Regions from separate parts of the Arthrobacter sp. 05L421 genome, predicted to be linked through region 2. Evidence: riboswitches for the same ligand, from Rfam matches in the RefSeq annotation. Region 2 holds a riboswitch; each other region holds the start of a gene.

Region 1 (9,520 bases), on a different contig from region 2:
CCAGTGCGACCGGCAGCGTCATGGCCTGGATCGGGAAGGGGTGGGTGATGCCGGCGTCGGCCAGGGACTCCACAATGTCCGCGCGGACGTTGAAGTCGGCGAAGGTCTTTTCGGCAATCTCGTGCGGCTTTTCGTCCGAGATAATGGTCTCTTCGGGCTCGATGGTCTCCGTGCCGGACTCATCGGTCAGAAGCTGGTGCGTGTGCAATTCACTCACAGGGGAGTTTCCTTATTCATTTTGGGCTGCGCTGCTTGCTCAACGGGGCCGGCCAAAGTGGCCGTTCCGGAGCACGCTCAGGCGCGCAAGCATTTCCAGTGGAAGCCGATCGCGGGCTATCTAAATGCTGGCACTGGGGACCAGCGGGTGTATCTCAAGATCGCGTAGGGGCGGGCTTGTTGAATTCGAAAATCATGGAAATCAACGACCGGGCATCCATTTCTACCTCTCCAGTCTAGCTGTACAAGGCACGGATCCTCGACTGGACCCGTGATCGCGCCGCGGAGTGGTGCCGGCCGCGGACCGATAGCGGGCCTGAAGCGGACCGTCAGCCCACGAGCTCCAGCTCGATTTCGCGGGTGGCGATGTCCGCTGACAGCACCCGGACCCGGACTTGAGTGCCCGGTTCCAGTTCGCCCGGGCATCGTGCGGTCACGGCGGGCTCGGCGATCTGGACGATCCCGGAGGGACCATTCCCGTTGCCGTTGGCTTTGCCGCCGTTCCCGTTCCCATTCCCGTTGACGCTGACCGCTGTGTTGCCGTTCGCGCTCTTCGCCGGTTTGGGGCCGGAGATGACGACGGCGTCGAATTCCTGGCCGACGTGGTTGACCAGCAGCGCCGCCTCCACGGTGTCCAGCGAGAGCCGCTCCAGCTTCGCGGCGAGCTGGTCCGAGGTGCCCATGATGGCCGGCAGGGACGGCAGGGCCTCCCGGGCCCAGGCCGGAACTTCGGTGCCGTTGCTCAGGGCCTCGCAGATCACCAGCACGAAACGGTCGACCAGCCGCCGCAGCGGCGCCGTGGAATGGGCGTAGGCCGCGCCGATGGCGGACTGGACGGCGGCTCCCGGCACGTTGCCGTCGAAGTGCGTGTACCCGGCACCGCGGAAAAGCATCCCGGCCGAATGCACAATGGCCAGCTGCCGGGGGTCCATGGGGTCCAGGGTCCGGAGGTACTCGCCGTAGCGCATTTCCCCATCCCAGGGCTTGCCGAGGGCCTGGGTCTGGCGGTGGAAGTGCCGCAGCGACGCCTCATCCGGGGCGGGCATGGTGCGCAGGATGCCCACCTTGCCCCGGAGCATGAGAGCGGCGGCGGCCATCCCGGTCATGAGTGAAATCTGGGCGTTCCAGTCCTCGACCGGCAGCGGCGGGGCGGCCACGATCCGGTAGCCGCCGTCGGGCAGCTGCTGGATCTCCTGTTCGGGCATATTCAGGCTCGCGCCGCCGCGCAGGCGTTCCTGCTCCACCCGCTTGATGCCCACCTCTTTGAGCAACTGCAGTACCGGGGACGCGGTGCCGGCGTCGAGCTCGGCCTGGACGCCCTTGTAGTTGAGCTTGGCCCGGCTGCGGACCTGCGCCCGGCGCACGAGGACCGCGGTCACCTCTGCGGCGGCGTCGAGCTCGAACTCCCAGACGAACGCCGCGCACAACTGCCCGGCGAGCAGGCTGCCGGCGGCCTCGCTGATGATCTCCGGGTGCAGCGGAATCCGGCCGTCCGGGGTGTAGAAGGTCTGGCCGCGGCGCCGGGTCTCGGCGTCGAGCGCCCCGCCCGGGGCGACAAAGGAGGGGACATCGGCGATGGCGTAGAACACCTTGTAGCCCCCGTTGCTCCGTTCGATGAACAGGGCCTGATCGAGGTCGGTGGACGATGCCGGATCAATGGTCACGAACTCGACGTGCGTCAGGTCCAGGTCCGGCAGCTTGTGCTCGGCCACCGCTGCTTCCGCGTCGCGCAGCACGCCCTCGGGGAACGGACCGGGCAGTTCCAGCGTGGTGCGCAACGCCTTGAGAGCCTCGGCAAGCTGGTTCTGCTGCTCGTGGACACTGGGGGTCAGGCGATGATGTGACACGAAAATCAGGGTAGCCCGATTTCCGCTATTAGTCTTGGATGATGAGCGCAACTGCGGACGATCCTGCCCTCTACAACAGCTTGGTGGCGGATCTGCTGGGGGTCCTGGCGTACGGCGAGCTTTCCGCCTTCGAGCGGCTGTCCTCGAGTGCCCGGTATTCGCCCACGCTGCATGACCGTGCGGTGCTGGGCAGCATGGCGGTGGTCGAGTTCCAGCATTACGAACTGGTCCGCGCCCGGATCGAGCACATGGGCCTGGACACCGAGGCTGTCATGCTGCCGTTCCAGCCGTCGGTGGACCACTTCCACGAGCGCACGCGCCCGGCGGACTGGTATGAGGCGCTCATGAAGGCCTACGTGATCGACACCGTCTCCGCGGACTTTTACCGCGCCGTCGGCCGGTACGTCGACGCCGGGACCCGGGAGCTGATCGGGCAGGTCCGCTCCACCGGCGAGTCCACGGCCGTGCTCCAGGAGCGGCTCAAGGCGGCCCTGGCCGATGATCCCCGGCTGGCGTCGCGCCTGGCGCTGTGGGCCAGGCGCCTGCTGGGCGAGGTCCTGACCCATGCCCAGCGGCTCAGCCTTGAGCACGCGTTCCTCGCCGGGCTCTCGGGCCTGGACGACGCCGGCGCCAGGGAGCTGGTCAGGGGCCTGACGGCCGAACTCGCAGCGAACCACGCCCGCCGGATGGCAGGGCTGGGGCTCGCCGGCTAGGTTCAGTGCAGGCCGGGAACCTGCCTAAGATGCCGCGGCGTCCAGCGCCGCCAGCAGCGCACCTGCGGCGTGGGCCGGATCAGGGGCGTCGGTGACCGCCCGGACCACCACGATCCGCCGGGCGCCGGCCTCGACTACCTGCTCAACGTTGCTGAGGTCGATCCCGCCGATCGCGAACCAGGGCATGACGCCGTCCACCTTGCCGGTTCCCTCAGCGTCCGCCCGGCCGATCGCCTGGGCGGCGTAGCGCACCAGGTCGAGGCCGACGGCGGCGCGTCCCGGTTTGGTGGGCGTCGCCCAGACGGGGCCCACACAGAAGTAGTCGAGCCCTTTGCGGCCGGGCGAGGCAGCAATGGCGGCGTCCACCTGTTTCGGGCTGTGGGTGGACAGGCCGATCACGGCGTCTTTGCCCAGGAAGCCGCGGGCGGCGTCGAGCGAAATGTCCTTCTGGCCGATATGGAACACGGGTGCCCCGGACAAGGACGCGATGTCCGCCCGGTCGTTGACGGCCCACAACCGTCCGTGGCGCTGGGCCGCGGCGTGCAGGACCTCCAGGAGTTCGAGTTCCTCGGCCGCCTCAAGTGTTTTATCGCGCAGCTGGATGATGTCCACACCGCCGGCGAAGGCGGCGTCAACGAAGTCCTCGAAGTCGCCGCGGTCCCTGCGGGCGTCAGTGCACAAGTAGAGGCGGGCGGTGGTGTGGAGGGGGTCCTGGCTCATGGGTCCAGCCTAGTTCCTCTAAACTGGGCGCATACCGCGGGAGCCCGCAGCAGCCAAGTCGCTGCTGCAGGGCTGAGAGGGCGTCAGAGCCGACCGCTTGACCTGATCCGGCTAGTACCGGCGTAGGGAAGGAATTTTTTTATGGGCACACGAGCCGGCCGCGCAGCCGCCGCCGCAAATGACGCCGCCGACGTTGCCGTGATCGGCGGCGGGGTGATTGGCCATGGCATCGCGTTCGAGGCCAGCCGCTCGGGCCGGTCTGTGGTTTTGATCGACGATGCTCCCGGCAGCGGAGCCAGCTGGGCCGCGGCCGGCATGCTGGCCCCCGTCAGCGAGCTGCATTACCAGGAGGAGCAGCTGCTGGAACTGATGCTTGAGTCGTCCCGGCTGTGGCCCGGATTCGCTGCCGGCCTCGACGCCGGCGGCGCGGATTCCCTGGCCGGTACCGGCTACCTGACGACGTCGACCCTCGCGGTCGGGGCCGACGCGGCGGACCGGCGCGCGCTCGCGGACCTGAGGGAGGTCCAGCAGGCCTGCGGCCTCACCGTGGAACCACTGACAGTGCGCGAGGCCCGCAGCCGGGAGCCCCTGCTGAGCCCGGGCATCTCCTGCGCCTTCGACATCCCGGCCGACCACCAGGTGGACCCCCGGCTGCTGCTCACCCGGCTCGCCAGCGTGCTCGGCGCGGAGGGCGGGAGCTTTGTCCGGCGGCGCGCGGCGGGCCTGCTGTGGCAGGACGGCACGGTTGCCGGGGTACGGCTCGCGGGCGGCGGTTCCGTGCGGGCTGCGGAAACGGTAATCGCCAACGGCCTTGGCGCCGCCGGGCTCGAGGACCTGCCCGCCGGGCTGGCGCTGCCGCTGCGGCCTGTCTATGGCGACATCCTCCGGCTTCGCGTGCCCCCGCGTCTGTTGCCGCTGCTCACGGCCACCGTGCGGGGCATGGTGCGCGGGGTCCCGGTGTACATCGTTCCCCGCCAGACCGGCACCGTGGTGATCGGAGCCACCCAGCGTGAGGACGGGCCGTCGGATCCCCATGCGGTTTCTGCCGGCGGCGTCTACCAGCTGCTAAGGGATGCCCAGCAGCTGGTGCCCGCGGTCGCCGAGCTGGAGCTGCTGGAAGCCGCGGCGAGGGCCCGGCCCGGCACGCCGGACAACGCCCCGTTGCTGGGACGGGTCGCCCGCCCGGACGGTGGGGACGTCCCGGGGCTCATCATCGCCACCGGTTTCTTCCGGCACGGCGTCCTGCTGACCCCCGCGGCTGCGGCCGTGTGCCGGCAACTCATGGACGGGACGCCGGACCCGCGCTGGGATGGGTTCCGCCCCGACCGTTTTTCCCGCACCCCGGACACGTCCGGGGACAGCCCCAAGAAGGAAGCAGCATGAACATCAGACTGAACGGAACGGAGCAGAGCGTCGCCGACGGCGCCTCCGTCAGCACTCTCGTCAGCCAGCTCACTGGCCGCAGCATCGGCCCCGACGGCCGGGCTGCCGACGGGGGCAAGCTCGGTGTCGCCGTGGCCCGCAACGCTGAGGTGGTGCCGCGCAGCCAGTGGCACGCCACGGCGCTCGCCGACGGCGACGACGTCGAACTTGTCACGGCAGTCCAGGGAGGATGACCAGCATGATCGAGACAACGTTGGCAGCAACACCAGCCGCACCCGCGGCCGGGGCAGTGGCCGACCCGTTCGTGGTCGACGGCGTGACGCTCGGCTCCCGCCTCATCATGGGCACCGGCGGTGCGCCGAGCCTGGACGGGCTGGGGGCGGCGCTCGTGGCTTCCGGCACCGAGCTGACCACCGTGGCAATGCGCCGCTATTCGCCAGCGGAGACCGGCTCTCTGTTTCAGCTGCTGGAGAATCACCGGATCCGGGTGCTGCCCAACACGGCCGGCTGCTTCACAGCCAGGGACGCCGTTCTCACCGCCGAGCTGGCCCGGGAAGCCCTGGAAACGGACTGGGTCAAGCTCGAAGTCATTGCCGACGAGCACACCTTGCTGCCGGACGCCGTCGAACTCGTAGACGCCACCGAACAGCTCGTGGCGCGCGGCTTCAAGGTCTTCGCCTACACCAACGACGATCCCGTGCTTGCCCTCCGGCTCGAAAACCTCGGCGCGGCGGCCGTGATGCCGCTGGGCGCCCCGATCGGCACCGGCCTGGGCATCCTGAACCCGCACAATATCGAGCTGATCGTCTCGCGGGCGTCCGTGCCCGTGGTGCTGGATGCAGGGATCGGCACAGCCTCGGACGCGGCCCTGGCGATGGAACTGGGCTGCGACGCCGTGCTGCTGGCTACGGCCGTGACCCGGGCGCAGAATCCCGTGCTCATGGGCGAGGCCTTCAAGCATGCCGTCATCGCCGGTAGGCTGGCAAAAAAGGCTGGCAGGATCCCGCGCCGCGAGCACGCGCTGGCGTCCTCGGCGATGGAAGGCCGGGCCGAGTTCCTCTGAGTCCGGCCGCTCCGGTAGGCCGTCTTGTCGGTCAACCAGTGAAGGAGACTGTCATGGCAGCCACGGATGACATCCTCACCCGCCCACAACTCGACGAAGCGCTGGCAGGCCTGCCGGATTGGCGGTACCGCCTCGGCGGGCTGGTGACCGTGTACAAGGCGCCGACGGCGGCCGCGGCACTCGAGCTGATCGCCGCCGTCGGGCGCCTCGCCGAAGAGCAGAACCACCACCCGGACCTGGACTGGCGCTTCAACCGGGTCTTTCTTCGCTACAGTTCCCATGACGTCGGCTCCGAGGTGACGCAGCGGGACGTCAAGGCGGCCGCTGCGGCCAGTGCGGCGGCCGCCGCAGTCGCTGCCACCGCGCAACCGGGGCTGTACCGGACCGTGGAAGTAGCCATCGATTCGGAGAATCCCGCCGGGATTTCGGAGGTCTGGCGGGTCGCCCTCGGTTACCGCAAGGGCAGACTCGGGGATCTCACGGACCCCTACGGCCGCGGCCCTTCGCTCCGGTTCCGGGAAACGACCACCCCAAGGGCCAGCCGCATCCATGTGGACATCCACCGGAGCCAGGCCGAATCCGGGCCCGTACTGGACCAGACCGCGGCTACCGGGGCATTAATCAACCGTGACCACGCACCCCATTGGGTGGTGGTCACGGATGCGCAAGGAAACCGGCTGTGCTTGTGTACCGAGGACGGCCACGGACCGGACCTGCCGGCGTAGGGCACTGCCCTGCCGATGCCCCGCCTGCTGGTGCCCCCGGAGGGGCCGTTAGAGCTTCAGGATTGCGGTGAGCCGCTCGGTGTCCTGCCGGGTCCGGGTCTTGCCCAGGTACACCACGGACGCGATCGAGGCCGCGGTGCCCAGGAGCATCGGCAGGATCCACGGGATCCAGGTCAGGCCTGGCTGGTAGCCAAGTCCGGCCGCAATGAAGATGATCCAGCTCAGCATGCCGACGGTCGCAGCGACTCCCGCCGGGACGCTGACACCGTATTTCGTGTGCCGCTTGTCGTTGGCCCACACGACAAAGCCCGCAGCAACGGTCACGATGGCAACCACAATCAGGGAAAGCATTCAGGACACCTCACGCTGGTGAAGAAAACGACAATGAAGAAACGACAGTGGAGAAACGCCGGGGCTAAACGCTCGGGCTAGAGGGCGCCGAAGCCGACGCGGCGGGCCTCTTCTGCACCGATTTCCACGTAGCCCAGAACGTTGGCGGGGACGATCACCAGGCGGCCCTTGTCGTCCTTCAGCCGCAGTTCGCCGCCCTTGGCGATCGCGTCGCCGACCACCTTGGCGACGGCGTCGGCGTCCTGTGTCGATTCAAGGACAAGTTCGCGGCCAATGTTCTGAATACCAATCTTTACTTCCACAGCAAGGCCTCCCAGCCAATCAACGTCCAAAAAATGTCTAAGGTCAATCTCTATTTGTAGTCTAGGTCTCTTTGGGGAAGCGGGAGATTCCGCGCCAAGCTAAACGGTAGATGAGGTCGCTGGCTACATCGAGATCCAGGTTCCCGGCCGTTTCCAACCAGTACCGGGCGCTCACCTGGGCCATTCCAGCGAGCCCGCGGCCCAGCAGCCGGGCTTCCAGTTCGGGCAGCTTGGTGTCCTCGGCGATGACGCGGGCGACGGCGTCGGCAAAGGTCTTGTTGAATGTTTCCAGCCGTGCACTGACGTCGGGATCGTTGATCAGGTCTGATTCGAAGACCAGCCGGTGCGCCTGGTCGTCGTGGGCAATGAAGCGGAAGTAGGCGCGCATGACCGCCTGGACGCGTTCGTCATTGTCCGTGGTGGAATTCAGGGCGCCAAGCAGCAGATCGATCAGGGTGCTGAGGTGGCTGTCCAGCAATGCCAGGTACAGGTCCCGTTTGGAAGGGAAGTGCTGGTACAGCACCGGCTTGCTGACGTGGGCGGTCTCGGCGATCTCATCCATGGCGGCACCGTGATAGCCGTTCGCCACGAAAACTTCCTGCGCGGCCGCCAACAGCTGCGCCCGGCGTTCGTCACGGGGCAGGCGGGCCGAGCGCTGGCCGCTCCGTGTCTGTCCGGCCGGCGGCTTGCCGGTCTCGTCCCGTTCCACCGGTGCCTGATGAACCACGTCGGCCTTCTTTCCTTTTCACCCCATTGCGCGCAATGGCACTCAACTGCACTTGTACTGAACTACCTTGCACTCAATTACACCTTACGCGCGGGTAATATGACCTGGCGGTATCTTCGGGCATAGATTGAAGTATGGCTTCCAAGTTCACCGCCACCGGCGCCCCCGCAACCCCCCAGACGCAGCTGGATCCGCGGCCCGGGCCGCTGGTTGACCCGGCAGGGGAGCTCAGCCCCGACGAGGTGGAACGCTACTCGCGCCACCTGATCATCCCGGAGATCGGCGCAATCGGTCAGCGGCGCCTCAAGAACGCGAAAGTCCTCGTCATCGGGGCCGGCGGCCTTGGCTCCCCGGCCCTGCTCTATCTCGCCGCTGCCGGGGTCGGCACCCTCGGCATCGTTGACGATGACGACGTCGACCTTAGCAACCTCCAGCGCCAGATCATCCACGGCGTCGCGGATGTGGGCCGGCCCAAAATCGAGTCCGCCCGCGACGCCATTGCGGCCCTGAACCCGCTCGTGGACGTCCGGCTCCACAACGTCCGCCTCGACGCGACCAACGCGCTGGAACTCTTTGCCGGCTACGACCTCATCCTCGACGGCGCCGACAATTTTGCCACCCGCTACCTCGTCAACGACGCCGCTGCCATCCTCCGCAAGCCCTACGTCTGGGGATCGATCTTCCGCTTCGACGGCCAGGTCAGCGTCTTTTGGGAGCAGTTCGGGCCCACCTACCGGGACCTCTACCCGGAGGCGCCGCCGGCCGGATCCGTGCCGTCCTGCGGCGAAGGCGGCGTGTTCGGCATGCTGTGCGCCGCCGTCGGGGCGCTGATGGTGACCGAGGCTGTCAAGCTGATCACCGGCGTCGGCCGGTCCCTGCTGGGCCGGCTGGCCCTCTATGACGCGCTCGGCGGCACCTGGCGCGAGATCAAGGTGGCCCGGGACCCCGAGGCGGTGCGCGTCACTGAGCTTACCGATTACGAGGCATTTTGCGGGATAACCCCGACGGCGGATGCCGGCACCGAGCACACCGTGACGGCGACCCAGCTCGCCACCATGCTGGCCTCACGCAAGGCTGGCCTCAAGGACTTCCACCTCATTGACGTGCGGGAGCAAGGGGAGTACGAGATTGTCCGCATTGACGGGTCGGTGCTGATCCCGCAGGGCCACATCCTTGCCGGGGAGGCGTGGCAGGAACTGCCCCAGGATGCCGAAATTGTCTTCCACTGCAAGGGCGGAACACGTTCCGCCGCCGTCCTGTCCGCAGCCCGAGCCGCCGGGTACGAGCGCGTCAGCCACCTCGAGGGCGGCATTCTCGCCTGGGTCCGGGACGTGGAACCCGGGAAGCCGGTGTACTGAGGCCAACCGCCCAGCCGGCCAGCCGCGCCGCGGCCGCCGAAAAATGCTCCGCCAAGCGGCGCCCTCCTACGAAAGGCCTGGCCATGAGCGAGGAAAATACCCTGACACCCCAGCG
Region 2 (9,520 bases):
CACCCCCAGGGACCCGCACCCACAAACGGCGCCTGAACCTGCGCCGAAACCTGAGCCTGAATTTGCGCCTGTACCTGCGCCAGGCGCGTTAGCCCGCACCCCGTAGACTTGACCCGAACCCCACCCCAACACATTGGAGCAGCTGTGAGCATTGAGCGCACCCTCGTCCTGATCAAGCCCGACGGCGTCGCCCGCAACCTGTCCGGCGCCATCTTGAGCCGGATCGAAGCCAAGGGCTACACCCTGGCCGAGCTCAAGAAGGTCCATGCCAACCGCGAGCTGCTGGAGCAGCACTACGAGGAGCACGTCGGCAAGCCGTTCTACGAGCCGCTGGTTGAGTTCATGCTCAGCGGCCCGGTGGTCGCCGCGATCTTCGAGGGCCACCGAGTGATTGAGGGCTTCCGTATCCTCGCCGGCACCACGGACCCCACGACGGCGGCGCCCGGCACCATCCGCGGCGACTTCGGCCGTGACTGGGGCCTGAAGGTGCAGCAGAACCTGGTCCACGGCTCGGATTCGGTGGAATCGGCCGAGCGCGAGATCAAGATCTGGTTCTAGGGGAACCCCTGACGCGGACCTCACCATGTGAGAGACCGAGACGACAGAAAAGGCCAATGAACGCGAGCGAACATTGGCCTTTTCTGTCGTCTCGCGGCGTTTTGGAGCGCTTAGTAGCCGGAGGTCCCGATGAAAACCTGGATGAAGGCGAAGAAGATGGTCGCGATGACGGCGATGTACAGCAGTGCCGTGAGGATCCAGCCGGAGTCGCCGATGATCTTGGTGGGACCGGCGGGCAGCGCGATCACACCGTGGGAGATGTTGCGGACGCTCACCCAGACGAACAACGGGATCATCACGGCCCAGACGATCATGCAGAACGGGCAGAGGATGTGGATGGCGTACAGGGCCTGGGACCAGAGCCAGACCACGAACGCGAAGCCCAGCGTCACCCCTGCCTGAAGCCCCAGCCAGTACCACCGGGCGAATTTCGCGCCCGCCAGGATACCCATGGCTGTGGTGATGATCACCGCGAAGGCGACGATCCCGATGAACATGTTGGGGAAGCCGAACACGGAACTCTGCGGCGTCTGCATGACCTGGCCGCAGGAGATCCACGGGTTCACGTCGCAGACCGTGACGTGGTTGGGGTCCTTGAGGACCTCCAGCTTCTCCAGCACCAGGGCCCCGGAAGCGAGCCAGCCAATGACGCCGGTGATCAGGAGGAGCCAGGCGAACGGGCGGTCGCGGGTCATCGTGGGAAGGGACCGGTCCGCGGGAGCCGGGCCGGAACCCGGTTGGTGTACGGTCGCGTCGCCGGCAGTGCTGGAGATGCTGGGCATGGAATATGAGTCCTTTTGATCGTGTGCTTCTGGCCCCGATTGTAACGCCGCAGGCTGGGCGGCGCCGCAGAACAGCCCCTGCCCGTGCCCGCCCTGCCGCACCTGTTGCGCTCCGGGGCCCCGCCTACGCCAGCTTTGGCGGCTCCTGTGAGACAATGATCGTGGCTGGAACCCGATCCACATCCGGATTCCGGTCCGGCGATTTTGTTTCAAGACCGCCAATGATGAGCAGGGAGCTGCGGATCCTCTGATTCCAGCTGTCCCGCAATGCCATTGGACGGCACCTGGTTGTGGCATGTAGGTCAACGGGTTCCAAAACAATCTCGCCGGCCCTCCAGGGCTGCCGCACCCCACTGCCGGTGCGAACCTGAGGGTATCCAATTGACTTCTGTCAATGCCTGCGGGTGTTGACGCATATTTGCCCCAACGGGCGCCGAATGTGGCGGCGCATCAGGGGCAGGAGTGTCGCCACATATGGATAATGACCAGGTTGTAGCCGGTAACGAAGAACTAGTCGCCGGGGAAGCAGTAACTGCGGAAGCAGAGGCTCCGGTAGCGCCGAAGAGGGCCGTCCGGACGCGCCGGAAGGCGCCCGTCGCAAAGGTTAACGCTGCGGCCGCCGCGGAGGCTGTGGCTGAAGCCGCGGCCCTGGCGGACGCAGCCGGCTCGGACGAGCCCGTCGCCGGCCGCCGCAAAGCAGCCGGCGTTAAAACCGCCCCCGAAGCAGCTGTACCCGAAACTGCGGCGCCCGACGCCGCCGAAACGCCGGCAAAGGCGCCCGCTCGGCGCACCCGTGCCCGCAAGGCTGTTGCCGCGCCGGAACCGCTCCCTGCCTTCGCCGGAGAGCCCGAAGCCAACGCCTCCGCCGCGGCAGAGGCTCCCGAGGCAGCCGCTGCTTCCGACGAAGCCGCCGTCACAGAGACGGTCGCCGAGAAGCCGGTCCGCCGCCGCGCCAGCCGCGCCAAGGCCGCTCCGAAAGCCGAGGACGTACCCGCAGTAGCCGTCCCGGCCGAGCAGGCCGAACCGGAGGAAGCCGCTGCAGCCCAGCCCGTGGACGCGCCCGCCGCGGACGCCCAGCCCGCCCAGGCCCGGATCGAAGAAGCCCAGCCCGAAGAGCCCGAAGCCCGGCCCGAGGACAGCCCGGCCGCCTCGCTGTTCATGGAACCCGGTGCCCTCACTTCCGTGATCTTCCAGGCCCCCGACCTCAGCACCGTGGTGCGTTCGGTCCCCGTTGCCGCCGCAGCAGCAGCGGAGCCTGCGGAAGAAGAAGGCGACGAGGACGAGGACGCCGGAAACCGCCGTCGGCGCCGCAGCCGCGGCCGTCGCGGGCGTACGCGCACGTCCGCCGATTCCGACACCGAGACCGAAGGCATTGCCGAGGGCTCTGAGGAAGAGGGCGACGAACGCTCCGAAGGCACCCTTGAAGACGGCGTGACCTCGCGCCGCCGCCGTCGCCGTCGCCGCGGTGACCAGGACCTGGAACTGACCGGCGGGGAAGGCGACGACCCGCCCAACACGGTGACCCGCGTCCGGGCGCCCCGGGCCATGGCCGAGGCGCCGGTCAACAACCGCGTCACGTCCGTCAAGGGCTCCACCCGCCTGGAAGCCAAGAAGCAGCGCCGCCGCGAATCCCGCGACACCGGCCGCCGCCGCACCGTCATCACCGAGGCCGAGTTCCTGGCCCGCCGCGAGTCCGTGGACCGCCAGATGATCGTCCGCCAGCGCGACGACAGAATCCAGATCGGTGTCCTCGAAGACGGCGTCCTGGCCGAGCACTTCGTGTCCAAGACCCAGCAGGATTCCCTGATCGGCAACGTCTACCTGGGCAAGGTCCAGAACGTGCTGCCCTCCATGGAAGCCGCATTCGTGGACATCGGCCGCGGCCGCAACGCCGTGCTCTACGCCGGCGAAGTGAACTGGGAGTCCGTCAACCTCGAGGGCAAGCAGCGCCGGATCGAGAACGCGCTGAAGTCCGGCGATTCCGTGCTGGTCCAGGTCACCAAGGACCCGGTCGGCCACAAGGGCGCCCGCCTCACCAGCCAGATCTCGCTGCCCGGCCGCTACCTCGTGTACGTGCCCGGCGGTTCCATGACCGGCATCTCCCGCAAGCTGCCCGACGTCGAACGCAACCGCCTCAAGCGCATCCTCAAGGACCGCCTGCCCGAGGACGCGGGCGTCATTGTCCGCACCGCGGCCGAGGGTGCCTCCGAGGAAGAGCTGACGCACGACATCAACCGCCTCCGCGCACAGTGGGAGGGCATCGAGAGCCAGTCGACGTCCACCAAGATCCTCGCTCCCGAGCTGCTCTACGGCGAACCTGACCTGACCATCAAGGTGGTCCGCGACGTCTTCAACGAGGACTTCTCCAAGCTGATCGTCTCCGGCGAGGAAGCCTGGGACACCATCGAGGCCTACGTCACCTACGTGGCACCGGACCTCGTGGGCCGGCTCGAGAAGTGGACCAAGGATACGGACATCTTCGCTGCCTGGCGCATCGACGAGCAGATCCACAAGGCCCTGGACCGGAAGGTCTTCCTGCCCTCCGGCGGCTCCCTCGTGATCGACCGCACCGAAGCCATGACCGTGGTGGACGTCAACACCGGCAAGTTCACCGGCTCCGGCGGCAACCTCGAGGAAACCGTCACCAAGAACAACCTGGAAGCCGCCGAGGAAGTGGTCCGGCAGCTGCGCCTGCGCGACATTGGCGGCATCATCGTGATCGACTTCATCGACATGGTGCTCGAATCCAACCGCGACCTCGTGCTGCGCCGCATGGTGGAGTGCCTGGGCCGGGACCGGACCAAGCACCAGGTGGCCGAGGTGACCTCGCTGGGCCTCGTGCAGATGACCCGCAAGCGGATGGGCACCGGGCTGCTGGAGGTCTTTGGCGAACAGTGCGAAACCTGCGCGGGCCGCGGCATCGTCACGCACGACGAGCCCGTGGAACACCGCCGCGCCAACACGGTTGCCGCGGAGCACTACGTGCCGCGCACCGAGGCTCAGCCGGTTGCCCGTACGGAGCGCAAGAGCCGTCGCCGCGGCAGGGGAGCCCAGGGCCCGGAGACCGCTCCGGCCACGCCCGCCGCCGTCCACGCCGAGCCCACCGAGGCCGAACGCCACGCCAAGGCTGAAGCCACCCGTGCCGCTCTGGCGAACATCGCCGCCGCTGCGCACGCCGCGCATCTGCACGACGGTGAGGCAGCCGCTGCCAGCGACGCCGGGGCCCGCCAGGCCGCCGTCGACGCCGTCACACAGCTTGCTGCCGCGGAAGAGGCAGCCGGACGCCCCGCGACCGTGCTGACGTTCGGCGGCGAACAGGTGGCCCTGCCCTTCGTCGAGCACGCCGAGGACGCGCCGGAACCGGCCCTGACCCTGGACCTGCTGACCGAGGCCTTCGCCAACCTGGGCGACGCCGAGGCCGGCAAGCAGGCCGCTAGGCAGGACGAGTTGCAGGCCCCGGCCACCGAAGCACCCGAGGCGCCCGCAACCGTGCGCGCTGCGGAGGCTCCGGCTTCACGGGCAGCGGACACCACCACCCGTGGCCGTCGCGGGCGCCGCAACCGGAGCGCCAGCCGCGCCCAGGGCGCTGCGAACGAGACCTCCGTGGAGCACCGCGAGGCCACACGGCCTGCAGCGGCAGGATCTGTTCACGAGGCCAAGGCACCCGCAGCGGCCAGGCCGGCCTCCGTCCCGGCCGGTAACGAGCCGATCATCCTCGGCGTCGGCGTACCGGCGTCGGAGCTCTAGTCCTCCGCGACTCATCGCTTCCCCGGCCGGTCACTTCGACCGGTCGGGCTGCGGGCCCGGGCCCGAGCGGGCGTAACATACGTCCGCTCCGGCCCGGGCCCGCTGCTGCGTTAACGGGCCAGCCCGGCGGCAACGGCTAGGCTGGGACACTGACACGGGGTGCCGCGCATCGGGCCGGCTGAGATCCAGACCCGTTGAACCTGTCCGGTTAGCACCGGCGAAGGGATGTCTGACTTGTCCGCGAGATCGAATCCGTCCGAGTTTCCGCCCAGCGAGTTTCTGCTCCCCCAGTCCTCACCGCCGTCCCCGTCCGCGCCGCTGCGCATTCCCCGCGTGCTCGCCATCGCCGGCTCCGACCCGTCCGGCGGGGCCGGGATCCAGGCCGACCTGAAGAGCATCGCAGCCAACGGCGGCTACGGCATGGCCGCCATCACGGCCCTGACAGCACAAAATACCCAGGGCGTGCGCGCCGTCCACGTGCCCCCGGCCGCGTTCCTCACCGCCCAGCTGGACGCCATCAGCGACGACATCGGCATCGATGCCGTCAAGATCGGCATGCTCGGCGACGCCGCAGTGATCCACGCCGTCCGCGTCTGGCTGGAGAAGGTGCGGCCCGCCGTCGTCGTCCTGGACCCGGTAATGGTCGCCACCAGCGGCGACCGGCTGCTCCAGGAGTCGGCCGAGGCCGCCCTGCAGGCCCTCCTGCCGCTGGCGGACCTCATCACGCCGAACCTGGCCGAACTCGCTATCCTGCTCAAAGAGCCCGCCGCGGCCGACTGGGCCGAGGCCCTGGCCCAGGGCAAGCGGCTGGCCGCCCTGACCGGCACCACTGTGCTGGTCAAGGGCGGTCATCTCCAGGGCGGACAACCCGGGAACGGGCCCGGCCCTGACTGCGATGACGGCGACGTCGCGCAGGGCGGGAACGGCGCCGACGGCGGCTGCCCGGATGCGCTGGTCAACACCGGTGGCCTGCTCGGCACCGAAACGGTGGTGGTGCCGGGGGAGCGGATCGCCACGCGCAACAGCCACGGCACCGGCTGCTCCCTGTCCTCGGCCATGGCCACCGTGCAGGCCCGGGTGGGGGACTGGGAAGCGGCGTTGCGGGAGGTGAAGCCGTGGCTGCTGGGTGCGCTCCGTGAAGCCGCGGTCCTGGACGTCGGTTCCGGGAACGGCCCGGTCCACCACTTCCACCACGTGCAGCACCTCGCGAACGGCCAGCACGGCCAGGTCAGCCAGGCAAGCCACGTACACGGTCCGGCCGAAGGCGAGTTCGCCGCAGCCCTGCGCGAAGGGGCTTCTGGCGATCTTGACGCCATCTACGCCCTGGACTTCATCCGCGGACTGGCCGACGGAACCCTGCCCGAGCACGAGTTCGCCTACTACCTCGCCCAGGACGCCATCTACCTCAACGGCTACTCCCGGGTCCTGGCCCGAGCTGCCGCGATCGCCCCCACCGAGGCCGAACAGCTGTTCTGGGCCCGTTCGGCGCAGACCTGCCTGGAGGTCGAGTCCGAGCTGCACCGGTCCTGGCTTAGCACCCGCCCCACGGCGCCCACCCTGGGCCCAGTGACGAAGTCCTACGTGGACCACCTGCTGGCCGCCTCGGTGTCCGGCAGCTACGGGGTCCTCGTGGCGGCAGCCCTGCCGTGCTTCTGGCTCTACGCCGAGGTCGGTTCCACCCTGCACCGAGAGTTCCTGGCCGGCGGCGCCTCCGTGGCACACCCGTACGCCGACTGGCTGCGGACGTACGCCGATGAGGACTTCGCCGCCGCCACCCGGCAGGCCATCGCGTACACGGACACTGCGGCAAGACGGGCATCCGGGAGCGAGCGGGAGGCCATGGCACTGGCTTTCCGCCAGTCATCGGGGTACGAAGTGGCCTTCTTCGACGCGCCGCGGCTGTACGCCTGACACAACCTGCCGCGCACAGCCGGTACGATAGTGGGGCACGGTTCCGGAAGTCGTTGCGGAATCACAGCATCTAGACGGTCGAGATCAAGGTCAAGAACATTGACATGATCTTTGCTTCAAGACGTTGTGGCGCCTATCACGGACTATCCGCCGGAACCAGCCTCATTTGCGGCCGAAGGCAAAATTAGCGTATTCTAGATCTTCGGTGCTTACGCCAACACTTGGGTTACGACCCTGTGAACAGCCTGCTTGGAATTCCAAGTGGATTTGTTCCGGGGGTAGCTCATGGGTTCCCCCGGGGAACCCACCGGCGTTGAGGCACAGCGTGAACCGGTCCATAAAATTTGGTTCCAGGTTCCGCACGCAAATCTAGTAATAAACGTCGAGAGAAGTGAGTTCCCCAGTGGTGTACGCGATTGTCCGCGCAGGCGGCCGCCAAGAGAAGGTTTCCGTTGGAGACTTCGTTACCCTGAACCGCGTCCCCGGTGGAGCCGGCAGCACCTTTGAGTTGCCCGCACTGCTCCTGGTGGACGGTGACAAAGTCACGTCTGCCGCTGCGGACCTGGCCAAGGTAACGGTTACGGCTGAGATCCTCGAAGACCTTCGTGGTCCGAAGATCGTCATCCAGAAGTTCAAGAACAAGACCGGTTACAAGAAGCGCCAGGGTCACCGTCAGGAATTGACCAAGGTCAAGATCACCGGTATCAAGTAACTCTTCGTTACCGTTCAGGTTCCAGCAGATTCCCCAGAATTTTTGAAGGCAGGCATTCCAAATGGCACATAAAAAAGGCGCGAGTTCCACTCGCAACGGTCGTGACTCCAACGCCCAGTACCTTGGCGTCAAGCGCTTCGGTGGCCAGGTAGTTTCCGCAGGCGAGATCATCGTCCGCCAGCGTGGCACCCACTTCCACCCGGGCGCCGGCGTCGGCCGCGGCGGCGATGACACCCTGTTCGCACTGGCCCCCGGTGCTGTCGAGTTCGGCACCCGCCGTGGTCGCCGCGTTGTGAACATCGTGGCTGCTGCAGCTGCAGAGTAGCAATAAGTTCTAAATCGGTGGGGCGGGCCATTAGGTCCGCTCCACCGGTGTTTTAACCGCATTACAATCATCTTGGGCCCCTTTGTGGGTCCGGGGAACAGCACTGAGGAGATCCACGTGGCGAGCTTTGTAGACCGGGTAGTACTGCACGTATCCGGCGGTACCGGCGGCCACGGCTGTGTCTCCGTTCACCGCGAGAAGTTCAAGCCCCTCGGCGGTCCCGACGGCGGCAACGGCGGCAACGGCGGCGACGTCATCCTGCGCGTCGACCCCCAGACCACCACCTTGCTCGACTACCACCACGCGCCCCACCGGCACGCCACCAACGGCGGCCCCGGCATGGGCGACTGGCGCGGCGGCAAGAACGGCGAAACCTTGATCCTTCCGGTGCCCGTGGGCACCGTGGTGAAGTCCAAGTCCGGCGAAGTCATCGCCGACCTCGTGGCCGAAGGCGACGAATACATCGCCGCCGCCGGCGGCATCGGAGGCCTCGGCAACGCGTCCCTGTCCTCCCAGAAGCGCCGGGCCCCCGGCTTCGCGCTGCTCGGCATCGAGGGCGAATCCAGCGACGTCGTCCTGGAACTGAAGTCCATCGCGGACATCGCCCTGGTCGGCTTCCCCTCCGCCGGCAAATCCAGCCTGATCGCCGCCATGTCGGCCGCCCGGCCCAAGATCGCCGACTACCCCTTCACCACCCTCATCCCGAACCTGGGCGTCGTCCAGGCCGGTGAAGTCCGCTTCACCATCGCCGACGTTCCCGGCCTGATCGAAGGCGCCAGCGAAGGCAAGGGCCTCGGCCACCACTTCCTGCGCCACGTCGAACGCTGCGCCGCCCTGGTCCACGTCCTGGACTGCGGCACGCTCGAATCCGACCGCGATCCGCTCTCCGACCTCGCCATCATCGAGGCCGAGCTGGAGAAGTACGCCGTGGACTTGAGCTACAGCGGATCCGACGGCGAAGTGGTTCCGCTGAACCACCGCCCCCGCCTGGTGGCCCTGAACAAGGTGGACCTGCCCGACGGCAAGGACATGGCCGAGTTCGTCCGCCCCGAACTGGAATCCCGCGGCTACAAGGTCTTCGAAATCTCCGCGACAAGCCACGAAGGCCTCCGCCAGCTCGGCTTCGCCATGGCCGAAATCGTCCAGGCCGCCCGTGACGCCGTCGCCGCGGCCCCGCCGAAGGTGGCGGCCCCCGTGCTGCGCCCCCGCGCCGTCAACGAGAGCGGCTTCACAATCCGCCGCGAAGAGAAGAACCTCGAGCCGCTCTTCCGCGTCCTTGGCGACAAGCCCGTGCGCTGGGTCAAGCAGACCGACTTCACCAACGAGGAAGCCATCGGCTACCTCGCAGACCGCCTGGCCAAGCTCGGCGTGGAAAACGAACTGTTCAAGCAGGGTGCCGTGCCGGGCGACACGGTGGTCATCGGCGAGGACGACGGCGTCGTCTTCGACTGGGAGCCGACCATGATGGCCGGCGCCGAGCTGCTC
Region 3 (9,520 bases), on a different contig from region 2:
GCGGCGCCATCCTGGGCACCAAGGAATTCATTGACGGGCCCGTCAGGCAGCTCATGCGGCACACCGGTCCGGCTCTCTCGGCCTTCAATGCCTGGGTGCTCACCAAGGGCCTGGAGACCATGGCCCTGCGCGTCAACCATTCCTCGGCCTCTGCCCTGCGGCTGGCGGAATGGCTTGAGGGACAGCCGGCGGTCAGTTGGGTCAAGTACCCGCTGCTGCCGTCCCACCCGCAGTACCCCCTCGCGGTGAAGCAGATGAAGGCCGGCGGGACCGTGCTTACGCTGGAGCTTTCGCCTTCGCCGGGACGAACTGCGAAGCAGGCCGCCTTCGCGCTGCTGGACGCGCTGCGGATCATCGACATCTCCAACAACCTTGGCGACGCCAAGACGCTCATTACGCACCCGGCCACTACCACGCACCGCGCGATGGGCCTGGAAGGCCGTGCGGCGATCGGGCTCAGCGACGGCGTGGTCCGACTTTCGGTGGGCCTGGAGGACGTCGAGGACTTGATCCGCGACCTCGGCCAGGCGCTCAAACAGGTCTAGCGCTCAAACAGGTCTAGCGCTCAGGGCCAGTCTTCAAGCAGATCTGGCGCTGCCGGCTCCCCGTCAGCCCCGGCGAACCCTGCCCAGGGGCGATCCCTCGTCGGCCCGTCCCTTGGTGGCGGTACCCGGCGCGGCCCCCTGGGTAGTCAGTTCGACGGCCCGTTCGACGACGGCGGGCAGTCCGCCCGCCCGGAACGGCCCGCGCTGCAGCTGCGAACCGGTGCCCTCCGCCAGGATCCGCTCGACGCCCGCGCGCACCAGCTCCAGCTCGCCCTGCTCCTCGAGCACCGGGGCCACGAAATCCACCAGTGCCCTGACCACGTCCGCGGCCGGGGCAGGGGTGAAGGTTCCAAAGTCCAGGAGCTCCCCGCGCAGTCCGCAGTTGCTGGCCTGCCAGGCGGCCATCCGCAGCAGCAGTGTGGGCACCGGTGCGGGGTCGACGCCGTCGTTCCACTCCCGCACCGCCGATTCCACGAGGGCGCGCACCAGGACGGCAATCAGGGCAGCGTCCTCGGCCCGCAGGCACACATCGGCGACCCGGATCTCCACGGTGGGATGCTGCCGGCACAGCCGCGCGTCGAAATAGACCATCCCCTCATCCATCAGGACGCCGCTTTGCACCAGCCGGGTCACCACCCGGCGGTAGACGGGCAGGCTGCCGAAGATCATTGTGGGACCGGACCCCGGCCAGCGGTTCCACGCCTGGGTCCGGTAGCTTTCGAATCCGGTCTCGGCCCCGTTCCAGAACGGGGAATTCGCGCTGATTGCAATCAGCACCGCAAGCTTGTCGCGGATCCGGTCCATCACGGCCACGCCCTCCTCCGGGGACTCCACATAGGTGTGGACGTGGAGGCCGCAGGTCAGTTGGTTCCGGACGGTGAGCCCGAAGCGTTGCTGCATGGTCATGTAGCGTGGATTCGGCGTCAGGTGCGTGGCGGAGCCTTGGGGCGACGTGGCCAGGGCTGCGACGCGGCCGCCGTGAGCCCGCGCGGCCTGGTCCGCCAGGGTCCGGCCCCGCCTGAGCTGCCGGAGCAGCTCCGTGTACTCAAGGCACGGATGCGTCTGGGTCTCGATCTGCTCGAGCTTGAGCTCGTAGCTGAAGTCTGCGCCCTCGTGGACCGGTTTCTCTGTCGCGTGAATCCTGGCGGTGTCCGGTTCCTTCGGCGGCACCAGGTTGGGCAACATCAGGTCGGCGAGGGCAAGCAACATCCCCGATTCGGGGTCCACTATCAGCAGTTCTTCCTCCACGCCGAACGTGCGCATGAATCTATTGTGCGTCAGGATCGGCAGAAACGCCCCTACACCGACGCGGGGTCACTCCACGCCCATCCCACGCCTTCGGATGGGCATGGAGTGACCCCGCGTCGCTTGGGCCGGTCTGGAATCAGTCTTGGAAATACTCAATCTTCGCGCCGATGGTGTTGAGCCGTTCGGCCAGATCCTCATAGCCGCGCTCAATGACATAAATGTTGCGCAGCTCCGAGACCCCGCGGGCGGCCAGCATGGCCAGCAGCAGGCAGGCTGCGGGGCGGAGGGCCGGCGGGCAGCCCACCTCGGCGGCACGCCACTTGGTGGGGCCGTTGACATAAATCCGGTGGGGATCGAGCAGCTGGACCTGGGCGCCCAGTTTGTTCAGTTCCGTCAGGTAGATGGCCCGGTTCTCGTAGACCCAGTCATGGATCATGGTCTGGCCGTGGGCGTTGGCGGCGATCACCGCGAAGAAGGGCAGGTTGTCGATGTTCAGGCCAGGGAAAGGCATCGGGTGGATTTTGTCCTCCGGCGCCCGCAGTTCCGAGGGCTTGGTGGTGACGTCCACCAGGCGGGTGCGGCCGTTGCGGGCAAAGTATTCCCCGGAGACCTCGAGCCGCTGGCCCATCTGCTCGAGCGTGGCGAGTTCGATTTCCATGAACTCAATCGGGACCCGGCGGATTGTGACTTCCGAGTTCGTCACGATGCCGGCGGTGATGAGGCTCATCGCCTCAATCGGGTCCTCGGACGGGAAGTATTCGACGTCGGCGTCGATCGACGGGCAGCCGGTGATCTCCAGCGTGGTGGTGCCAACCCCCGCGATTTCCACCCCGAGCATCTGCAGGTAGAAGCAGAGATCCTGCACCATGTAGTTGGGGCTGGCGTTGCGGATGATGGTGGTGCCGCGGCGGTGGGCTGCGGCCATGATGGCGTTCTCGGTCACCGTGTCGCCGCGTTCGCTCAGCACGAAGGAGCGGTCATGGGCGTCCGACGGCGGTGCCTGCACCGCGTAGAACCCGGACTTCGCCTCCACGCTCAGGCCGAACTGGCGCAGTGCCTGCATGTGCGGCTGCACGGTGCGCGTGCCAAGGTCGCAGCCGCCGGCGTATGGCAGCCGGTAGGTGTCGGTCTCGTCCAGCAGCGGCCCCAGGAGCATGATGACGCTGCGGGTCCGGCGGGCCGCCTCCACATCCATGGATGCCAGGTCCAGGACCGCGGGGCGGCGGATCTGGAGGTCGTTTGCGTTGAGCCAGGTGCATTCGACGCCGATGCTGGTCAGCACCTCCACGATCCGGTTGACTTCCTCGATCCGGGCCAGCCGGCGCAGGGTGGTGGTGCCGCGGTTGATGAGGCTGGCGCACAACAGCGCGACGCCGGCATTCTTGCTGCTGTTGACGTCCACCGCACCGGCCAGCGTGCGGCCGCCCTCGACCCGGAGGTGGGTCATCTGGGGCCGGCCCACCTTGACGATGCTGTGCCCGACGATCGCCTCCAGCCGCTGGATCATCTTCAGGCTCAGGTTCTGCTTTCCCTGTTCCATCCGGGCGATGGCGCTCTGGCTGGTGCCGAGCTCGGCGGCGAGTTGTCCCTGAGTCCAGCCTTTCGCCCCGCGGGCTTCGCGGAGCAGGAGGCCTACATGTTCAGCAGTCGGTTGAGTCATGTCCCGAAAATATCACGGATGATTTATTAACCCCCGGCATTCCGGCCGGAATGCCGTTAATCTCACAGGGATACCCGCATCATGCGATAACCCGCGCACTGCGGTGCACGGTGGCGCTTGAATCAGTAGTGCCGTCAATGGCTTCGCCAGTGGCGCCGGCGGTTGCGGCGACGCCTACTGGTGCGTGAGGAAGACAAGGTTCCAGGTGCCCGCCACAAGGGCCGCGGCGGCGGCTGCTGCCGCGATGCCGAGCCCGCCCAGCAGCACCCAGGCGTCCAGCCCACTGAAAGTAGACGGCCTGGCCCAGGTCCGCGCGGCGCCGCCGAAGCCGCGGGCCTCCATGGTCACCGCGAGCCGCGAGGCGCTCCGGATCGCCTGCACCAGCAGGCCGAAGCTCTGGCCCAGGGTGGCGCGGAACCGCTGATAGGGGTTACCGCTCGAGCCCACCCCGCGGGCCCGCCGGGCCATGCCGATCGTCTGCCATTGCTCGGTCATGATCCCGACCAGCCGCATGGCGGCCAAGGTGCCCAGGACGAACCGGTGCGGCAGTTTTGCGTTCTGGGCCAGGGCGTCCGCCAGGTCTGTGGGGTCGGTGCAGCTCATCAGCAGCACCGCAGGCAGTGCGATGGCAAGCCCGCGGAGCATGAAGCCGATCCCCAGCTGCAGGGAGCCGGCACTGATGGACCAGATCCCGGCGTCGACCAGCACGGAACCGGCGTCGGGCGCCAGGATGGCGGTGCTCCAGCCGCCCAGCGCCGCCGCGAGGATCAGCGGCCAGCCCCGCTGCCACAGCAGCGCCAAGGTCAGGCCGGCCAGCGGCAGGAGCAGCAGCTCGAAGGCCAGCGCCACCGACGCCGAGACCCAGTCAATGGACAGCGCCAGGACCATGGTGATCAGGGTGACCGCCGTGAACTTGGCGAGCGGGTTGGCGCGGGTCAGCAGCGCATGGTTGCCGCGCAGGCTCAGTGCGTCCCTCATGGCGTGGCCCCTTCCGGCAGCTCAAGTTCCGGGCCCGGAACGGCGGCGGTTTCTCGCGGCCGGAGGCGGAGTTCGGTGCCGCCGAGGACGGCGCTGAATTCGGCGTCGTGCGTCACAGAGACGACGGCGGTGCCGGCGTCGAGGAGCTCGGACAGGAACGACGCGAGTTCGGCCCAGGTGTTGGCATCCTGGCCGAAGGTGGGTTCGTCCAGAACCAGCACCTGCGGGTGCGCCGCCAGCACCGTGGCTACCGAAAGGCGGCGCTTCTCGCCGCCGGAGAGCGTGTAGGGGTTGGCGTCCACGAGATCTGTCAGCCGCAGCCGCTCCAGCAGCTCATCCACGCGGTCTTCGCCGTAGCCGAGGTGGCGGGGGCCGAACATGAGCTCGTCCAGGACCCTGCCCGTGACGAACTGGTGCTCGGGTTCCTGGAACACGGTGCCTATTCTGGCGATCAGCTGCTGGGGCTTCCACCGGTATGGATCGGTTCCGGCGCCGCTGCTGAATCGACCAATGGAGTGGCCAGCAGAGTGACCGCCGGAGTGGCCACCCGCGCCCCCAGCGAGCTCCGGAGCGGCCGAGACCGTCCCGGCAACGGGTCGCAGGAGACCGGCCAGCGTCAGCGCGAGGGTGGACTTCCCCGCGCCGTTCGGTCCGGTGATGGTCAAGGCCTCGCCGGCGCGGACCTGGACCGAAACCCCGGTCTGGACCGGACGCGGCGCGATCGTGCGGAAGCCGTCGCGCAGCCCGGCGCGCCGCGGCCGCTCGCGGGACACCGCGAGCCCGTCGGCCGCGAGCAGGAGCTGCCCGGCGTTACGCGCCGGCAGCCGCGTCCGGGTCGCCGGGACGTAGCCCGGCACCCAGACGCCCGCACCAATGAGCATGTCCCGCGCCTCGGCCAGGACCTGGTCCGGCGGCCCGTCAATGAGTACGGCGGAGTTCAATACCGCGGAGTCCGGGGCGGACCCGGGCTGCAGCACCACAATCCTGTCCACCAGGTCTTTCCAGATCCCCACCCGGTGCTCCACGACCACCAGGGTGGCGCCGGTCTTGTCCAGGCAGCGGCCCACGGCATCCCGGACCTCCAGGACGCCGGCCGGGTCGAGGTTGGCGGTCGGCTCGTCGAGCAGCAGCAGCCCCGGCCGCATCGCGAGGATCCCGGCGAGCGCCAGCCGCTGCTTTTGTCCGCCGGAGAGGGCCGCGGTTGGGTGGTCCAGCGGCAGCCCGCCCAGCCCGACGTCGTCGAGCGCCTCGCGCACGCGCGGCCAGATCTCTGGCGCCGGGACCGCGAGGTTCTCCGCCCCGAAGGCGACGTCGTCGCCGACGCGGGAAAGCACCACCTGGGTTTCCGGGTCCTGCTGCACAAGCCCGGCGCGGCCGCGCTGCGCCCGTGGCGGGGCACCGTCGATCAGCAGGCTTCCGGTCTCGTCGGCGTCGCCAGAGTCGCCCGCTAACCCCGAGGCGCCGGCCGCGCCGTCGCCCAGCACGCCAGCCAGGGCGTGGAGCAGGGTCGATTTGCCGGCGCCAGAGGGCCCCAGCAGAAGCACGCGCTCCCCCGGCCGGATGTCCAGGTCAAGGCCGCTGACCGCGGGTCGGGGCCGTCCGGCATGCCGCCAGCCCCAGCCGCGGGCTGTGACGGCGGCCGGCCGGACGCCTGGTGAAGATCTCATGGGTTCCCTGCAGAATTTAGGATGGGAGGGATCAGGAGAACACGGGTTCCGTGGCAGCCTTGCGGGAGGCAAAGGAGCCCAGCACTCCGGTCTTGGCCAGGCCGCGGGTGGCGAGCCAGGCCAGTCCGCCGGCAATGATTGCGCCCGAGATTGTGGTGAAAACGATGTAGGCGAGCTTGTCCCCGGCTGCGTAGGCGATGTTCCAGCCCCACGGCAGGAAGGAATCGTTCAGGCCGCAGAAGAGGCCCGCGCCGGCTCCGGCGAGCAGGGACACCGGCAGGTTGAACTTCTTGTAGAGGAAGGCCGCGAAGACCAGTTCCGCGCCGAGGCCCTGCAGGATCCCGGAGATCAGTACGGTGGTGCCATACTGCGAACCCATGATGAGCTCGCCCGTGGCCGCGACGGTTTCACAAAAGAGTGCGGCACCCGGTTTGCGGATGATGAGCATGCCCAGCACCGCCGGGATCATCCAGCCGCCGGCGTACAGTCCGCTCAGCGGCGGGTAGAGCGCGTTGACCGGGGCGGAAATCAGGTTCGCGCCCTGGGACCAGGCCCAGAAAATGACGCCGCCGGCAACGGCGATCAACGCGGCCACCACGATGTCCACCACCCGCCAGCTGTAGTCGCGCCGGGCGGATGAACGGCTGGCGGAACCATGCTGTGCTGAAATATCTGTCATGTCGTCCTCCTGAGGAACAGGAGGGGAGGGTGCTCCGGCTGGCCTCGGCTTCCGCCGCCCTCCGCGCACCCTGAGAACTCGACTCCCTTGCGCCGGTACTAACCGGATCAGGTTCGAGGGTCTGCGGCTGTCCGCACTCTCAGCGCCCACCAACGGTTTCCCCGGATATTTCCGGCGATGCCCGGCGGCGGCGCTCCCCTGTCGTAAATTATTTCGCCCTTGTGGGCTGGCTCAGTTTACACCCGGACGGCCGGGTTTTCAGTGGTGTGCCGTCACAATCGGGGGCCGGAAAGGGCCGGCCACCGCGGCCGGGAAAAGCTGCTTGATAGAGTCGACGTGTCGGACACCCGGACCCGCCAGCGGGCGGCCGCGTCACCTACGGGAAGCTGGATTATTTTGCCGCAGACACCAGCCACACACGATCCCTCCGGGGAATACGACCCTGACTCGAGCGAGCCGCAGCCGCCGGGGTCACTGGCGGCGCTCATCGGCCGCGTGCTGGCCGAGATGGATGCGCTCCAGTTCGCCGCGTTCAGCAAGGACGATGCCCTGGACCTCGGCCTCCTCCTGGTCGAGCTGGGCAGGCAACGCTCGCTGCCCATCGCCGTCGACATCACCAAAGGCGAGCAGGTGCTCTTCCATGCCGCACTGGACGGCGCCACGCCGGACAACGAGCGCTGGATCAACGCCAAGAAGCGCACCGCACTGCGGTACGAGGTCCCGTCGCTGCTGGTGGGCCTCCGGGCCCGGGCTGCCGGCGGAAGGATCGAGGACAACGCCTGGTGGGATCAGACGGAGTTCGCCGCCCACGGCGGAGCGTTCCCGATCTACGTGCGCGGCACGGGCGCCGTCGCCGTCGTCACGGTCTCCGGCCTGCCTCAGAAGGCGGACCACGACCTCGTGGTCGAGGCCCTGCGGATGGTCCTGACACCGGAACGCTAGGCTAGGGGAAAGCCGTTCCCGTCCCAAGGAGACCGAAGAATGAACATCGTCATCAAGCTGCTCGGCACCGGCATCAGCCTCTTGGCCGGCTTTGCCGGCACCAAGCTGGTGGACACCATCTGGGAAAAGTCCACGGGCAACAAGCCGCCCACGGGCCACGAGGACGACGTCCCCACCACGCTGCGCTCCGCCCTGACCTTCGCCCTGATCTCCGCATCGGTCAGCGCCATCATCCAGGTGCTCGCCAACCGCGGCACCCAGCGCGCGATCACCCGCTTCGCCAAGACCCAGGACGTCGTCTGACCTGACTCGGCTAGCCGCGGCACCGGCCGCGGCATGGCCGACGACGCTGGCCGCCGCGCCCCGCACGGGCTCAGCGGCCAGCGTCGTCGTCGTCCACTGCGTGGTTGGCTGCCTGCTGCGCGGCTTTCTGGGCGGCTTTCTGGGCAGCTTTCTGGACTACGGCCCCAAGCTCGTCGGAGCTCAGCAGCTCCGGATGCAGGTGCTTGGTCCGGTAGCCGGCCCGGCCCACCATGTGGGCGGACACGGGAACGGTGAGCAGTTGGAAGAGCCAGGCAACCATCAGGACGGGCCACACCCACCAGGTGCGCATCTGCAGGCCAAGGGCCGCCAGCAGCAGGAACAAGCCCAGGACCTGCGGCTTGGTGGCGGCGTGCATCCTGCTCATGAGGTCCGGGAACCGCAACAGCCCGATCGCGGCGCCGAGGGACATGAGCGCGCCGACCACCATGAACACGGCGGAGAGGGCATCGATCACTGTTTCAGGATTCACGGATGCCCTCCCTCCTCTCGGCCACGAAGCGGGCCACGGTGACCGAGCCGACGAAGCCGATGAGGGAAATCGCAACGAGCAGCATCAGGTTGTTGAGGTGCCGGTTGACGGCCATGTCGATGCACAGGGCCGCCCCGAAAATGGCCAGCAGCACGTCGGCGGCGAGCACCCGGTCCAGCAGCGAGGGGCCCCGTCCGATCCGGATGATCGCCCCCGCGGCGGCCAGGGAAAGTACGACGGCGGTCACCGTCAGGACGGTCTGCATCATGCGGGGATCTCCTGTGTCAGGGCGGACAGTTCGTCTTTGGTCCCCATGATCCTGATCAGCCCGGCCTCGGTGTTCCGGACCTCTTTGCGCAGCTTGGCCGCGTCCTGGGCATTGCGGACGTTGATGCCGTGGATGTAGAGCGTGGACGTTGACCTGTCCACCTCCACCACGAGGGATCCCGGAATCAGCGAAAGCACATGCCCGGTGGCCGTGACCAACAGGTCGGAGTGGCTCCGGAGCGGCACGGCGACGATGGCGCTGACCACGTTGGGGCCGCGGACCACGGCGAGGTACAGGACCTGGAGGCTGGCCGCGACCACCTTTCCGAGGAAAATGAGGGCGAAGGGCACGGCTCGGAGGACGTTGAAGCGGCCGCCGAGCTCCACCGGGGGCAGATAGAAGATACGCGCCACGAGCACGGCGATGAGGGCCCCGAAAAGGAGATTGCCCGGGCTGAAGTTCTGCCACAGCGCTCCCCAGACAAAAACAAGCCACACCAGCAGCGGCAGTTCCTGGCGCAGCGAGATCCTTTTCCGGTTCATTTGCCGCCGCCCTGCTGCTGGGTCTGCCCGGGCTGAACCGCCGCAGGCACGGGCGGCACCGGCGCGTCCTCGCCCAGCACAGCCTGGATGTACGGGGACCTGTCCAGCATTTCCTCGGCGGACTGGTCGGCCACCCTGAACAGCGGCCCGGCGAAAACCGTCAGGGCCACGCCAAAGACCACCAGGCCCAGGGTAGAG

Evidence for each region. Region 2 has a riboswitch for thiamine pyrophosphate ahead of AC1DKQ_RS16340 (bifunctional hydroxymethylpyrimidine kinase/phosphomethylpyrimidine kinase). Riboswitches for the same ligand answer to the same signal wherever they lie in the genome.
Region 1: another riboswitch for thiamine pyrophosphate. It lies ahead of thiO (glycine oxidase ThiO); the one in region 2 lies ahead of AC1DKQ_RS16340 (bifunctional hydroxymethylpyrimidine kinase/phosphomethylpyrimidine kinase).
Region 3: another riboswitch for thiamine pyrophosphate. It lies ahead of AC1DKQ_RS08710 (ECF transporter S component); the one in region 2 lies ahead of AC1DKQ_RS16340 (bifunctional hydroxymethylpyrimidine kinase/phosphomethylpyrimidine kinase).

What each region holds. Positions count from the first base shown of each region.
Region 1 is NZ_JBFTOC010000001.1:182,084-191,603, reverse strand. Features, by position in the region: gene AC1DKQ_RS00820 (DEAD/DEAH box helicase) at 1-217, opposite strand, end outside; gene AC1DKQ_RS00815 (RNB domain-containing ribonuclease) at 546-2,063, opposite strand; gene AC1DKQ_RS00810 (ferritin-like fold-containing protein) at 2,105-2,776, shown strand; gene thiE (thiamine phosphate synthase) at 2,801-3,496, opposite strand; TPP riboswitch at 3,523-3,643, shown strand; gene thiO (glycine oxidase ThiO) at 3,638-4,879, shown strand; gene thiS (sulfur carrier protein ThiS) at 4,876-5,112, shown strand; gene AC1DKQ_RS00790 (thiazole synthase) at 5,118-5,942, shown strand; gene AC1DKQ_RS00785 (4a-hydroxytetrahydrobiopterin dehydratase) at 5,996-6,667, shown strand; gene AC1DKQ_RS00780 (hypothetical protein) at 6,716-7,018, opposite strand; gene AC1DKQ_RS00775 (DUF3107 domain-containing protein) at 7,096-7,320, opposite strand; gene AC1DKQ_RS00770 (TetR/AcrR family transcriptional regulator) at 7,382-8,029, opposite strand; gene moeB (molybdopterin-synthase adenylyltransferase MoeB) at 8,182-9,405, shown strand; gene AC1DKQ_RS00760 (SDR family NAD(P)-dependent oxidoreductase) at 9,489-9,520, shown strand, end outside.
Region 2 is NZ_JBFTOC010000015.1:36,244-45,763, forward strand. Features, by position in the region: gene AC1DKQ_RS16320 (DUF4233 domain-containing protein) at 1-36, shown strand, start outside; gene ndk (nucleoside-diphosphate kinase) at 145-558, shown strand; gene AC1DKQ_RS16330 (vitamin K epoxide reductase family protein) at 669-1,340, opposite strand; gene AC1DKQ_RS16335 (Rne/Rng family ribonuclease) at 1,815-5,087, shown strand; TPP riboswitch at 5,233-5,330, shown strand; gene AC1DKQ_RS16340 (bifunctional hydroxymethylpyrimidine kinase/phosphomethylpyrimidine kinase) at 5,313-6,998, shown strand; gene rplU (50S ribosomal protein L21) at 7,402-7,710, shown strand; gene rpmA (50S ribosomal protein L27) at 7,772-8,035, shown strand; gene obgE (GTPase ObgE) at 8,153-9,520, shown strand, end outside.
Region 3 is NZ_JBFTOC010000005.1:128,523-138,042, forward strand. Features, by position in the region: gene AC1DKQ_RS08685 (O-succinylhomoserine sulfhydrylase) at 1-545, shown strand, start outside; gene AC1DKQ_RS08690 (glutamate--cysteine ligase 2) at 609-1,808, opposite strand; gene AC1DKQ_RS08695 (UDP-N-acetylglucosamine 1-carboxyvinyltransferase) at 1,930-3,453, opposite strand; gene AC1DKQ_RS08700 (energy-coupling factor transporter transmembrane component T family protein) at 3,628-4,431, opposite strand; gene AC1DKQ_RS08705 (ABC transporter ATP-binding protein) at 4,428-6,098, opposite strand; gene AC1DKQ_RS08710 (ECF transporter S component) at 6,130-6,777, opposite strand; TPP riboswitch at 6,844-6,987, opposite strand; gene AC1DKQ_RS08715 (heme-degrading domain-containing protein) at 7,174-7,719, shown strand; gene AC1DKQ_RS08720 (DUF4235 domain-containing protein) at 7,759-8,022, shown strand; gene mnhG (monovalent cation/H(+) antiporter subunit G) at 8,093-8,512, opposite strand; gene AC1DKQ_RS08730 (MrpF/PhaF family protein) at 8,502-8,780, opposite strand; gene AC1DKQ_RS08735 (Na+/H+ antiporter subunit E) at 8,777-9,322, opposite strand; gene AC1DKQ_RS08740 (Na+/H+ antiporter subunit D) at 9,319-9,520, opposite strand, start outside.